DNA from 2 places in the Klebsiella variicola genome. Region 1 is predicted to be linked to the other one. Evidence: predicted binding sites of a transcription regulator. Region 1 holds the regulator's gene; the other holds the start of a gene.
The links. Region 1 encodes CRP, which controls carbon source genes, mostly activating them, when cyclic AMP is high. Its sites were predicted from a motif close to ATGTGANNNNNNTCACAT; they were not measured.

Region 1 (7,242 bases):
CCAGCAACGTCTTTACCAATGAGCCAGCGCTGCGTCTGGGACGTAAACTTGTCGAGGCCACCTTCGCCGAGCGCGTGGTGTTTATGAACTCCGGTACGGAAGCCAATGAAACGGCCTTTAAGCTGGCGCGTCACTATGCGGTGACCCGCCATAGCCCGTATAAAACCAAAATCATTGCCTTCCATAATGCCTTCCATGGCCGCTCCCTGTTTACCGTTTCCGTCGGTGGGCAGCCGAAGTACTCCGATGGTTTCGGCCCGAAACCGGCGGATATTGTCCATATTCCCTTCAACGACCTGCAGGCGGTAAAAGCGGTGATGGATGACCACACTTGCGCAGTGGTGGTGGAGCCGATTCAGGGCGAAGGCGGCGTGACGGCAGCGACGCCGGCCTTCCTGCAGGGGCTGCGTGAGCTGTGCGATCAGCACCAGGCGCTGTTAGTCTTTGATGAAGTGCAGTGCGGTATGGGGCGTACCGGATCGCTGTTCGCCTATATGCATTACGGTGTGACGCCGGATATTCTGACCAGCGCCAAAGCGCTCGGCGGCGGCTTCCCGGTCAGCGCCATGCTGACCACCCATGAGATCGCCAGCGCCTTCCATGCGGGTTCCCATGGCTCAACCTACGGCGGCAACCCGCTGGCCTGCGCGGTCGCCAACGCCGCCTTCGATCTAATCAATACCCCGGCGGTGCTGGATGGCGTGAGCGCGAAGCGCGAACTGTTCGTCAAACACCTGCAGCAGCTGGATGCTGAATTTGATCTGTTCAGTGATATTCGCGGGATGGGCCTGCTGATTGGCGCCGAACTCAAGCCGCAGCACAAGGGCCGCGCGCGTGATTTCCTCTATGCCGCTGCGCAAGCCGGCGTCATGGTGCTCAACGCCGGGCCGGACGTGATGCGTTTTGTTCCCTCGCTGATCATCGACGAGCAGGATATTGCCGAGGGGATGGCGCGTTTTGCCCAGGCAGTGGCAAAGGTGATTAACGGCTGATTTTCCGCAGCCAGATGCCATGATGCGGCCGCTGACGCCATGCTACTGACGATATGGTATGCATGGTGTTCAGATGGCCCAGAATGCGTTGCAGGTGCTGCTCCAGGGTACTTAACGGACCGTTCGGCACCTCTGTTTCCGGCGACTCCAGAATATTGGCATCCCCTGCGCTGCCGGGACCATCGCTGTCCAGCCGCTGCTGGCAGCGTTGCAAGGCAATCTCACAAGATTCGAGATAGCGCTGGGCAAGATCCGGGGTGAGCATCGTATGCTCCCGGGCCAGGGTGGTCATAGCGTTGATGTGTTCGACGATAAACTGACTGTGCGTCACCCACAGCTTCATATCTTCCAGGTAGTGGGTATTAAAACCGGGCTCCTGCATCGCCTGATTCAGGGAGTTGTAGAGCGCGTTATGCGCCTGGTTGACGCGCATGCGTTGATAGGCCAGCGCGGGGGCTTTTGGATCGGCGCTGAGGATCAGGCGAATCGCCTGCTGGTCGGCCTCCAGCGCATCGTGGGCGTTTTTTTTCAGCAGGCCGCTCTGCCACTGCGGCCACAGCCAGACCATCCCGCCGAAGGCGATCAGGCAGCCGATAAGCGTGTCGATAAGCCGGGCGACAATAAACTGTTCGCCGTTGAGCGTCAGCAGTTGCAGGGTATACACCGCCGTCACCGTAAAGCCTACCATCGCCCAGCCATAGTGTTTACGGATGATCAGATAGCTGAGCAGGGTAATCAGCAGCATGCCACTCAGGGTATAGCTCTCCGGAACGTGAAAGTGCAAGGTTAGCCCGGCGATGACCAGGCCGGCGAGCGTTCCCGCCGCCCGGTGAACAATTCGCACCCGCGTGGCGCCGTAGCCGTTTTGCGTGACGAAGAGCACCGTCATCAGGATCCAGTAGGGCTTCGGCAAATGCAGGGCGTTGCCCATCAGGCTGGCGACGCTCAGCATGACGCTGATGCGCGCGGCATTGCGCAGTGCGGGTGATTTCAGCGACAGATAGTTCTTTAGCGCGGGAAACAGCGGTAAACGACGCTCTTTGTCGGCCATCAGATCCCGGGCATACAGGGGGCGCTGGGTATGCAGCACCCGGGCGATACGGCTAAAGTGCCAGGCGCAGAACTGACCGACCGGGTTGTCCGGATGCTGGCGGGCGATCTTTTCCAGAGCCTCAATCTGTTTATCCATCTGAAAACGCTGCGGAAAGCGATGATAGAGAATATCATCCGCCAGCACGCGCAGGCGGGCAGCGACGGTTTGCGCATTCCAGCGGATCACCGCTTCGGCATGGCTGCGTTCCACCAGCTTTTGTACCTCTTCTGGCTGATGCAGGCTAACCGAAATATGTTCCTGTAGATCCAGCCCAACCTGGAACGCCCGCAGCAGACGCTTGTGGTCGTTGCGTTGGTTGGCGGCCAGCATATGCATCTGCTGATAGCACTGGGTAATCAGGTCGACTACCTTCTGCTGGCGGGTGAGCAGCGGCGGCAGGGCGGTCGACGGATCGGTATGCTGGGTCAACAGACTGTATTTGGCTTCACAATAGTCAGCCAGTTCCCGGTAAAGCAGGCTGAGCGACTCCCGCAGCGGCTGTTCGCGCCACAGCCAGAACCAGAGCCAGTTAAACACGCCGTACCACAGCGTACCGAAAGCGTAGATCAGCAGTGGTTCCCAGATGGGCATATTGCCCGCCAGGCTCAGGGTAAAGATAGCGGCGATCAGCGACGCGGGCAGCAGGCGCGCGTGCAGCGAACTGATCTCCGCGGTGACGCCGAGCAATAGCGCCAGGCCGCTGAGAATAAGCGGCAGGGGAATGGCCTGAGCGAGCAGCAACTGCACCACCAGACTGCATCCGGCAAACAGACAGCCGCCGATAATCAGACGTTTGAAAAAGCGCTTATGTGGGGTATCAAGACCGGCAATGTTGCAGCAGGCGGGCACTAAGGAAAACAACAGCCCCTGCTGGAGATGGCCGAGCAGAAGACCGATGGCCACAGGCAGACACAGCACCAGCGTTTGCCGCAGTGCATAGTTGACTTCCGGGTGGTAAATCAGCCTGCGCCACATGAGGGAAAAACAAGAACGGCGTACTGCAGGAGCAATACGCCGCTTAGCAACTTAACGGGTGCCGTAGACGACGATAGTTTTACCGTGTGCGGAAATCAGGTTCTGATCTTCCAGCATTTTCAAAATACGGCCAACCGTTTCACGAGAGCAGCCGACGATCTGACCAATTTCCTGACGGGTAATTTTAATTTGCATACCGTCCGGGTGGGTCATGGCATCGGGTTGCTTCGCCAGGTTCAGCAGCGTCTGGGCGATACGGCCCGTCACGTCGAGGAAGGCGAGGTTGCCCACTTTCTCAGACGTGACCTGCAGACGGCGAGCCATTTGCGAAGAGAGGCGCATCAGAATGTCCGGGTTAACCTGGATCAGCTGACGGAATTTCTTATAAGAGATTTCGGCCACTTCACATGCGGTTTTCGCCCGTACCCAGGCGCTACGCTCCTGACCCTCTTCAAACAGGCCTAATTCACCGATGAAATCGCCCTGGTTGAGGTAGGAGAGGATCATCTCTTTACCTTCTTCATCCTTGATGAGTACAGCCACGGAGCCTTTAACGATGTAGTACAGCGTTTCTGCTTTTTCACCCTGGTGGATCAGCGTGCTCTTTGATGGGTACTTATGAATGTGGCAATGAGACAAGAACCATTCAAGGGTAGGGTCTGTTTGCGGTTTGCCAAGCACCATGCGCGGTTATCCTCTGTTATAAGCTATCTCCGGGCGCCGACACTACACGGCGTCCGGGCATGCAATCGTATTGTTTCCCTATACCTGGGAAGCTGGCTGATGATTTTTCGACAGCCCGTAATGTGAACTCCTCTGCATACATGCAGTACATCAATGTAATACTGTAGCATCCAGACTGTTTTAGCATAGCTTTCGCCGCATGTCTCCTGGTGTCTCGCTTCAGCATGACGCAGGTCGCCTTCCGTTGCGAGAATTGTTATGTGCGCGTAATCTGACAGGAAAATTGCGATACTGGAGTTAAATTTTATGCAAGCGCGTGTGAAATGGGTTGAAGGGTTAACCTTTATCGGGGAGTCCGCGTCAGGACACCAGATTCTGATGGATGGCAACTCCGGGGATAAGGCACCCAGCCCGATGGAGATGGTGCTGATGGCGGCGGGCGGTTGCAGTGCGATCGATGTGGTTTCTATTCTGCAAAAAGGTCGCCATGAGGTGACCAACTGCGAAGTGAAGCTGACGTCGGAGCGCCGCGAAGAGGCGCCGCGTCTGTTTACGCATATTAATCTGCACTTTATCGTCACCGGTAAGGCGCTGAAAGATGCCGCGGTCTCCCGGGCGGTGGATCTGTCGGCAGAGAAATACTGCTCGGTGGCGCTGATGCTGGAAAAAGCGGTGAAGATCACCCACTCCTATGAAGTGATCGAGGCGTAGTCTTCGCCTGCCGTTGTGAAGCATCTCAACCCCGGCCTGGCCGGGGTTTTTTCTGTTAGCCGATCTTGCGGCCTTCCATCAGGCGCTCGACCAGCGGCGTCATGATAAGCTCCATCGCCAGCCCCATTTTACCGCCCGGCACCACCAGCGTGTTCATGTGCGAGATAAACGACCCCTGCAGCATCGCCAGCAGCCAGGGGAAGTCGATATTCTGCAGGTTACGGAAATGGATCACCACAAAGCTCTCGTCCAGCGAGGGAATAGTTTTCGCGGCAAACGGGTTGGAAGTGTCTACCGTCGGCACGCGCTGAAAGTTGATATGGGTGCGGGAAAATTGCGGGGTAATGAAGTTGATGTAGTCTTCCATCGAGCGGACGACTGAGTCCATCACCGCCTCCCGGGAGTGGCCGCGCTCGCTGGTGTCGCGAATAAGCTTTTGGATCCACTCGAGGTTAACGATAGGCACTACGCCGACCAGCAGGTCGACATGGCTGGCGACATCATGATGCGGCGTGACAACCCCGCCGTGCAGCCCCTCATAGAACAGTACGTCTGTCGGCTCCGGCAGCGGCTGCCAGGGGGTGAAAGTCCCTGGCACCTGATTCCACGGTACGGCTTCGTCATAGGTATGCAGGTATTTCCGCGACTGGCCTTTTCCGTGGCGGCCATAGTCGATAAAGGTCTGCTCCAGCAGGCCAAAGTCGTTCGCCTCCGGGCCAAAGTAGCTGATATGTTTGCCCTGATCCCGCGCCTTGCGGATCGCCATGTCCATTTCCGGGCGGGTGTAGCGATGAAAGCTATCGCCTTCCACCTCCGCGGCGTGCAGGTTTAGCTGCGCGAAGATTTTGCGAAAGGCAAGGCTGGTGGTGGTAGTGCCCGCGCCGCTGGAGCCCGTGACGGCGATCACCGGATGTTTGGCAGACATAACAACTCCCTGGTTAAACGATGTAGTGGCGTCGCCTTAGCCGTTAAACAGCGCGCGCGGCATAATATTGACCGTCTCATGCAGTTCCGACCACACAAGGACCGCCTCTCCGCGTTTCAACTGCTGTTTTACATCGGCGACTTTATCGGCAAGTGAACGTTCATGTTCACCATAATCGGTGCCTTCACGTAACACAAAGCTTTCAATCAGGTTATCCAGCGTTTCGGGATCCAGATCCTGCCAGGGAATAATCATACGGCGACCTCCAGCCAACGGTTTAACCAGTCCGGGATGCGTCTTTCCAGCCACATCTCCGGCTTACGCAGGGTGCCGCCGACGAAACCAACGTGGCCGCCTTGCTCAGTTAATTGATACTCAACGTTCGCCGGCAGTTGCTCCTGCGGCGGTATGGAGTGGTGATCCATAAATGGATCGTCTTTCGCGTGAATGATGAGCGTTGGCTTAGTGATATCGCTGAGCCGCGGCATGGCGCTGCATTGCCGGTAATAATCCAGCGCATCGGCGAAACCATGGATTTTGGCGGTGATCATATCGTCAAATTCCCGGATGCGGCGCATCCCTTTAAGCTGGCGTAAATCGACAGGCAGTGAGCCAGGATACGCTTTCAGCTTGCGTGAGGCATTGGCTTTTAACAGATTGAGCAGATAGCGCTGATAAACCCGCGAGAAGCCCTTATCCATATGATAGCTGCAGGCTTCCAGCATAAAAGGCGCGGAGACGATCACCGCCGCATCCAGCGGGCAGCGGTCGCCTTCTTCTGCCAGCAGGCAGCCCAGCATATTGCCGCCTAGTGAATAGCCGACGGCCGCAGTCGGCGCGGGACCAAACTCGCGCTGTAGCCAGTGCAGAAACCAGGTGCCATCTTCTGTTTCGCCGGAGTGATAGATGCGGTTATTGCGGTTAGGTTCGCCGCTGCAGCCGCGGAAATGCATAACCACGCCCAGCCAGTCGCGCTGCATCGCCGCGTGGATCAGACCATGGGCGTACGGGCTGTGCAGGCTTCCTTCGAGACCATGAAAGACGACGAGGCGCGGCTTATGGCGCGCCTGATGCGGGTCTTCGCTCCAGGCCAGATCGACAAAATCGCCGTCCGGCAGCTCAAGGCGCTGCCAGTGCGGGGTAAAGCGCAATTTACGGCGGATCAGCCGCGGCAGCATGGTTTGCAGATGACGATTGCCCACGCCGCGCATCGGATGGAACTCACGCGAATCGTTTTCGGGGGGCGTCATGTCTGTGGGGATGATTTCAACCATAGCACCAGAACAATTAATAAACGTGATGATGACTATACCGCGCAGGGCGCACAGGGGTTAGCCAATATGTGGTCTTGTGGCCAGCGACGCCAGGTTACAGCAAAAACAAATCATTGATGTCACTGATGGCAGGCCATGGAGAGGGCAGAAACCCACCCTGCCAGCGGCATCGTACGCGCAGGCAGGATGAGGAAGTCAATATTAGCCTTCCTGAAGCATCTGCTCCAGCTGCTCCTGGGCCTCCAGCCAGGCCATTTCACACTCCTCCAGCCCGGACTTCGCGCTGGCCTGCTGCTGCAGGCATTCGGTTAGTTCGGCTTTACGTGAGGCGTCATAAAGCTCACTGTCGCCAAGTTTTTCTTCCGCACTGGCCAACTGCGCGTTGAGCTTGTCCATCTCTTTTTCCAGACGGGCGATCTCTTTGCGCAGCGGTTGGGTCTGGCTGCGCAGTTCCGCTTCCCGACGCTTCTGGTCCTTGCGCGCCTGCGCGCTGTTGCCGCTCTCTTTTGGCGCGTCGCTGCTCTGTGATTCCTGTTTTTGCGAGTCGCTGAGCCACTGCTGATAATCTTCCAGATCGCCGTCGAACGG
Region 2 (7,242 bases), 370 kb from region 1:
GCTGCCCTCGAAGCTGGCGTAGACCGTGGTCAGGTCGTCGGTTTTGTTGTAGACGCTGTTATCCGAGTTGTCGGAGTAGCGCAGGATCACCTTGTTCACCCCGCTGTCGTTGGTGTGGCTCAGCACCAGGCCGCCCTGCCAGGCTTCGAGGCGCGCGTCGCTGTCCACCGCCTTCGAGTCAAAGCCGTAGTTGGCGTACACCTCGACGTCGATCGGCCCGGCCTTGATGTTGTGGGTTTTGGTGGTCAGCGCGTAGTGGCCGTTGTCGCCGGTGTCGGAGCTGCCGGTACAGGTGATACGCGACGGGTTGGTCTCGTCTGCCATCACTTCCGGACTACAGGATTTCACCTGCGACACCGTCGCCACGTCAAACTGCACGCCGCCGATATCAAAGTTCTTCACCCCGGCGCCCTGGCCGTCGTGGTTCATCCAGAAGTAGTCGTTGATCCCCTGTTGCGGACGCTGGTGGAAGTCGCGGCCGGCCCAGATATAGGCGTTGGGGTTGGATTCCAGCACGTTGGTGACGCCGACGTAGGCCTTCTTCAGGTTAACTTCGTCGCTCCAGTGGTCGAACATCACGTTGAGATCCCAGATAGCCCCCTGCGCGCTTTTGAAGGCCTTGCTGATCTGGAATTCGCCGCCGTTGCTTTCGTTGCCGAGACGGCCGATCGCCGAGGCGCCGTTATAGGAGCCGTCGACGCCGACATATTTCTGGTCGCCGGTCTGGAAGTGGGCGCCATAGCGGGCATAGCCGCTGAACTTGAGGCCGAACGGAATGGCCATATCCGGCGAGGCGGCGGTGGTCTGCGGGTTGGTGATCACGTCGACCTTTTTGTTGGCCGCGGCGTCGATTTTCGCCTGGCGGTCGGCCAGCGCTTTATCAACGGCTTTGGCAACGATGGCGTCGATCTGTTCCTGCGTAAATTCTTGCGCCATGACAGAAATTGGGCACAGCGCGGCGACAACCGCCATGGCTAAAGGCAGTTTTTTCACAGTATTCATGGTTATCTCGCTTTAATAATTAATATATTTCAGATAATAACCATCCCATTCTGGCTAAAATAAATAACCAAAATAAGCTGATTTGTTTTTTAGGGTACAGCGACGCCGGAGAATAATATTCTCGCTGACGTTATTCCATATTAATTAACGCTGGTACAGATGGATTAATTCTTCTGAGAACTCACGGGCCAGCAGCGAATTCATCAGATGATCCTGGGCATGTACCATAATCAGCGTCATAGGCTGACGCGCTTCACCGGCATCCTGCCCGATGAGCTGGGTCTGCATCTGATGCGCCCGGCGGGCGTAGCCGTCGGCCTCATTTAAGAGTAAGCGCGCTTCGTCGATATTTCCGGTTCGGGCCGCATGCAACGCTTCAAAACATAATGAGCGTGACTGTCCCGCATTAACGATAATTTCCATTACCGCATCTTCTAATTCAATCATGTATATTCCTGAGGTATTTATTATTTAATAATGCAGGGAAAGTCCATTTTCTGCATTATTACGCTGTCATCTTATTATCTCTCCGGAAGGAGAGGGATTAGCTAACGGTTTCTGCCACCGGAACGCTATTTTTGGCTTTCTCAACTTCGGTTTTCATTAAGGAACGTTCATAGGCGCGCAGGAACGGCAGGTAAATAACCGCCGACATCACCATGCAGATAACGCACATCACCACCGGACTCAGGGTCCAGTTGGCCGCCCATGACGCGCCAATCGGGGCCGGCGTGGTCCACGGCGTCAGCGACACCACCTGGCTCAGCCAGCCAAGACGCGTCGCGCCGTAAGCCAGCACCGCGTTGACCATCGGCACGCAGACGAAGGGGATAAACATCATCGGGTTCATGATGATTGGCGCCCCGAACAGAATCGGCTCGTTGATATTAAAGAAGCTCGGCACAATGCCCATCTTGCCGATGGTGCGCAGATGCGTGGCCCGGCTACGCAGCAGCAGGAAAGCCAGCGGCAGGGTCGAACCGACGCCGCCAATCAGCAGATAGTGATCCCAGAAGCCCTGCAGATAGACGTGCGGCAGCACCGTACCCGCCGCCAGCGCCGCCTGGTTTGCCGACAGGTTGGCCATCCAGAACGGGTTCATAATGCCGGTAACAATCAGTGAGCCGTGGATCCCGGCGAACCAGAAAATCTGGCACATCAGAACGGAGAGCAAAATCGCCGGCAGCGAGTCGGAGGCGGAAACCAGCGGCTCCAGCAGATGCATGATCGCCTGCGGCAGGATCATCCCGGTCTGCGCTTCGATAAACAGGTTCAGCGGATGCAGAGTCGCAATGACCACCAGCACCGGGATCAGGATTTCAAACGAACGGGCGACGCCGGTGGGGACCTCTTTCGGCAGACGAATCGTAATGTTGTTTTGCTTCAGCCACGCATAAACGCGGGTGGAGTAGATGGCGGTGATCAGCGCGGTGAAAATGCCCTGACCGGACAGATACTGAGTGGAAATTTTGCCATCGGCATAGGGCGCGGCGACCAGCAGGAAGGCCATAAACGCCAGCAGACCGGACATTACCGGATCGAGCTGAAACTGACGACCGAGGCTGGCGCCAATGCCGACCGAGATAAAGAAGGTCATCACGCCCATGCTGAGGTTAAACGGCAGCATCAGCTGTTCGCGGTAGTGCTGGGAGAAATCAAGCCAGCCGCGGGCAAAGCCGTTGGTGGTATCGGGTGAAAACGGCGGAAAGATAAATACCAGCATGAAAGAGCCGATGATCATAAACGGCAAGGCGGCAGTGAAGCCATCGCGGATAGCGATAACGTATTTCTGCTGCCCAAGGCGTCCTGCCAGCGGAGTAATAGATTGCTCGATCACGGCAATCATGGACTGATACAGAGAACTCATTTCAACACCTCTCAGTGCGCCGCTGGGATCAGCGACAGAGCATAATTCAGGACGTTGTCTCCCCGCTGCATACCGTAGTCCATCGTATCGATGGGCTGAACGGGAATGTTCAGGGAAGCCGCTTTGTCAGACAGGGTTTTCAACATGTATTTCACCTGGGGGCCAAGCAACACCACCTGATACTGCGGAAACTGCATGTCAAATTCGGAAACGCCATAGGCATCAATCTGCACCGGCAGGTCACGTTCATTCGCCGCCTCCACCATCTTTCTGACCAGCAGACTGGTGGACATCCCGGCAGAGCAGCACAGCATAATCTTGTACATCGACGACCATCCTCAAAATGTAAAAAGTTATTGCGTGGATGATTTGATATCAGACGGAAACCGGTTTCCATTCATAAAAAGCAGAACTGTGATAGTGGTCAAGATCTCCTGCTTATGGGGCGGATTTATTGGATTTCGCTCACATTATTCTGTCGATTTGGCGATGTTTTGCGCTGAAATGGAAAATCGGTTTCCAAACAAATGGTGAAATGGATATACTGCGCTGGTCACAATTGAAGCGATTCAGGTTTACAGGATTTTGGCGGGACGCGGCGCCCGCGCAGGGGAAAATGATGTCGACAATCAATGATGTTTCACGACTTGCCGGGGTTTCCAAAGCCACGGTGTCGCGAGTGTTGAGCGGCTCACGTGGCGTGAAGGAAGCCAGTCGTCAGGCGGTGCTGCAGGCGGCGGAAGCGCTCAATTATCGGCCAAACATGATAGCCCAGTCGTTGCTCAGCCAGTCCACCGGCTGTATCGGCGTCATCTGCGCCCAGGACAACATCAATCAAACCACCAGCTATCTCTACGCCCTGGAAAAACAGCTCAGCCAGCACCAGAAGCACCTGCTGCTGCGCTTCGCCAACACCAGCAACGGCGTGATGAGCTCGCTGGAGGAGTTGACCTGCGGGTTGTGCGATAACGTGCTGATCATCGGCGCGCGTTTTCCCCTGAATATTAACCGCCCGGACGTGGTGCTGGTGGACTGCCTCGACAGCGAGGGCGACAACAGCATTCAGTTCGATCATGCCTTCGCTGCCGAAACCGCCTGCCACTATCTGATTAGTCAGGGGAGACGGCAGATTGCGCTGATTCATCCGCAGAGCAGCGGCTTTGCCGACCAGGTGCTGCTGGGCTACAAGCACGCGCTGGAAAAAAACTTTTTGCCGTTTAATCGCAACCTGGTGTTTCTGGATAACACCTCGCCGTCGGTGGCGGTCCAGGAGCTGGTCAATAACGCCACGACGCTGAACTTTAACGCGCTGCTGGTGAGCGATGAACAGCAGGCGCAGCGCGTGGTGCCGCAGCTGCAGGCGTTTAACCGCGCCGTTCCGCAAAATGTGATGGTGTTTAGCCTCGCCGGATCGTTACAGCTGCCCGGTATCCCCACCATTCCGGCCATTGAATATTCCATGGACGCGATGGCGTCGCGGATCGTCAACTGGCTGACCGAGAAAACGGACAACCCGGGCGGCAGCCCGCTGCGCGGCGATTTAATTATTCCGAAGCACTGAACACCGCTCTTGCCCTGACCCGCCGCCGTTGGCTGCGGGTTTTTTGCTGGCTGGTTTTTGTCGTATCCCTCACATTATAAATAAAACTCATATCTGACGCCGGGTTTTCGAACCGGACAGCCTGCGTGACCTGCCTTAAGTTGAGTACGAAAGTTCCACTCAAAAAACACTAACCAGAACATTCGTACCGCCTGCTTAAGGAAGTGACCCTATGAATCACATGAACGTTGTCGATGTGAAAGCGTGGATAGATGCCCGTCCGGTCTCGCGCTTTCAATGGAACGTGCTGCTGCTCTGTTTCATCATCATTATGCTGGATGGGTATGACGCCGCGGTGATGGGCTTTGTCGCCCCGGCGCTCATTGAGGACTGGGGCATCAGCCGGGCTGAAATGGGGCCGATTCTTGGGGCGGCCATGTTCGGCGTCGCCATTGGCGCCCTGGTGGCGGGCCCGCTTTCTGACCGCTACGGCCGAAAACGCATTTTACTCTGGTCGGTGGCGCTGTTTGCGCTGTTCAGCCTGGCCGGCGCCGTGGCGCAAAGCCCATCGCAACTGGCGCTGATGCGTTTTCTTACTGGCCTTGGCCTTGGCGCGGTGATGCCCAACTGCGTCACGCTGGTGGCAGAATATATGCCGGAGCGGCGTAAAGGGGTGATGATCACCCTGATGTACAGCGGTTTTAACGTGGGTTCCGGCCTCGGCGGCTTTATCGCCGCCGGTTTGTTATCGCATTACAGCTGGCACTCGGCGCTGATTTTTGGCGGCGTGCTGCCGCTCGTGGTGCTCCCCTTTATGATCGTGATGTTGCCGGAGTCGGCGATGAACATGGTGGCGCGCCGGCTACCGGGCGAGCAGATCGCCAGGGCGCTTAACCGGCTTGGGGGCCAGTTTACGGCGGAAACCGTTTTTCAGTTGAATGCGCCGCCCATCACGCGGAGCAGCAAAGTGGCGCAGCTGTTTCGGCATGGCTATGCCCGCGGCACGATAGCGCTGTGGCTGACCTATTTTATGGGGCTGTTCGTGATATATCTGCTGAACGGCTGGCTGCCAACCATTCTCCGCTCCGGCGGGCTGTCGCTGCAGCAGGCGGCGATGATGACCGGCTTGTTCCAGCTCGGCGGCCCGCTGGGCGGGATCCTTGTCGGTATGCTGATGGATCGCGCTTCGGCGAAAGCCGTGATTGCGGCAACCTATTTCCTCGGCTGCCTGTGCCTGTTGTCCCAGGGGTTGATGGATTTCGGATCGGCGGCGCTGTCGGTGCTGATTTTTATCAGCGGGATGTGCATTAACGGCGCGCAGAACGGTCTGCAGGCCTATTCGCCAGCCTATTATCAAACCGAGATCCGTGCTACCGGCGTCAGCTGGATGCATGGTATCGGCCGTACCGGGGCTATTCTCAGCTCCACGCTGGGCGGGATGCTGATGCTGGCCGTACCGGGACACTCGTCGATCTTTTTGGTGCTTGCGCTGCCGGCCTGCCTGGCGGGGATCTGTATTTTGTTGCACCGTATGAATCACGCTAAGCCTCGACTCACAGAGGCAGAACTGGACGCTTTGTCATCCCCCCTGGAACACCGATAAGTGGAGTTATCTGATGGCTAACATTCTCGGCGGTATCGCCGTCTCTCATACCCCGACTATCGGCTTCGCGGTCGATCATCATAAACAGCAGGACCCGGCGTGGTCGCCGATCTTCCAGAGCTTCGAACCGCTGCAGCGCTGGCTGGAGGAGAAAAAACCGGATGCGCTGGTGTACATCTTTAATGATCATGTGACCGCCTTTTTCTTCGATCACTATTCGACTTTTACGCTGGGAATCGACAGTCAATATGACGTTGCCGATGAAGGCGGCGGACCACGCTGTCTGCCGCCGGTCCAGGGCAATGCGGCGCTCTCAAGGCACATTGGCGCCAGCCTGATGGCCGATGAGTTTGATATGTCGTTCTTTATGGATAAAAAGCTCGACCACGGCCTTTTCTCGCCGCTTTCGGCGCTGCTGCCCTGGGATGAAGCGCAGGGGTGGCCGACGGCGGTGATCCCGTTACAGATCGGCGTGCTGCAATTTCCGGTACCGAGCGCGCGCCGTTGTTACAAACTCGGCCAGGCGCTGCGCCGGGCAATTGAAAGCTTCCCGGAAGATATCAATGTGGCGATTGTCGCGACCGGCGGGCTCTCGCATCAGGTTCATGGCGAGCGCTGCGGATTTAATAATCCCGACTGGGATGCCCAGTTTGTTGACATGCTGGTTAATGACCCGGAAAAGCTCACCGAAATGACCCTTGGCGAATATGCTGAGCTGGGGGGGATGGAGGGGTCCGAAGTGATCATGTGGCTGGTGATGCGCGGCGCGCTATCAGCCAATGTCACCGAAACCTGGCGCGACTATTACCTGCCGTCGATGACCGGTATCGCCACGCTGATCCTTGAGAACAATGCGCGCCTGCCCCCCGTCGATACCCTGACGCGCCATCGCCAGCATATGGCGCAGCAGCTGGCCGGGGTGGAGAAACTGCCGGGAACCTATCCTTTTACCCACGAGCGCAGCCTGAATGGCTTGCGGCTTAACCGTTTCCTGCATCGGCTGATTGAGCCTGCCTGGCGCGAACGTTTTCTGCAGTCGCCTCAGTCGCTTTATGCCGAAGCCGGACTGAGTGAGGAGGAACAGCAGTTGCTCAACGCACGTGACTGGCGGGGATTGATTCAGTATGGCGCCAGTTTCTTCCTGCTGGAGAAAATGGGCGCGGTGGTCGGTGTATCCAACCTGCATATTTACGCCGCGATGCGCGGGCAGACGCTGGAGGCGTTTCAGCA

Region 2: a site for CRP is predicted at 3,323-3,340, ahead of SP68_RS00200 (PTS sugar transporter subunit IIB). Genes of this name have one in related genera too.

Annotation. Positions count from the first base shown of each region.
Region 1 is NZ_CP010523.2:409,782-417,023, forward strand. It holds gene argD (bifunctional acetylornithine/succinyldiaminopimelate transaminase) at 1-992, shown strand, start outside; gene SP68_RS01835 (YccS/YhfK family putative transporter) at 982-3,060, opposite strand; gene crp (cAMP-activated global transcriptional regulator CRP) at 3,112-3,744, opposite strand; gene SP68_RS01845 (OsmC family protein) at 4,051-4,455, shown strand; gene SP68_RS01850 (phosphoribulokinase) at 4,511-5,380, opposite strand; gene SP68_RS01855 (YheU family protein) at 5,417-5,635, opposite strand; gene SP68_RS01860 (hydrolase) at 5,632-6,591, opposite strand; gene SP68_RS01865 (ABC transporter ATP-binding protein) at 6,856-7,242, opposite strand, start outside.
Region 2 is NZ_CP010523.2:39,261-46,502, forward strand. It holds gene SP68_RS00185 (carbohydrate porin) at 1-1,002, opposite strand, end outside; gene SP68_RS00190 (PTS lactose/cellobiose transporter subunit IIA) at 1,147-1,449, opposite strand; gene SP68_RS00195 (PTS cellobiose transporter subunit IIC) at 1,547-2,869, opposite strand; gene SP68_RS00200 (PTS sugar transporter subunit IIB) at 2,881-3,195, opposite strand; gene SP68_RS00205 (LacI family DNA-binding transcriptional regulator) at 3,489-4,430, shown strand; gene SP68_RS00210 (MFS transporter) at 4,642-6,012, shown strand; gene SP68_RS00215 (gallate dioxygenase) at 6,026-7,242, shown strand, end outside.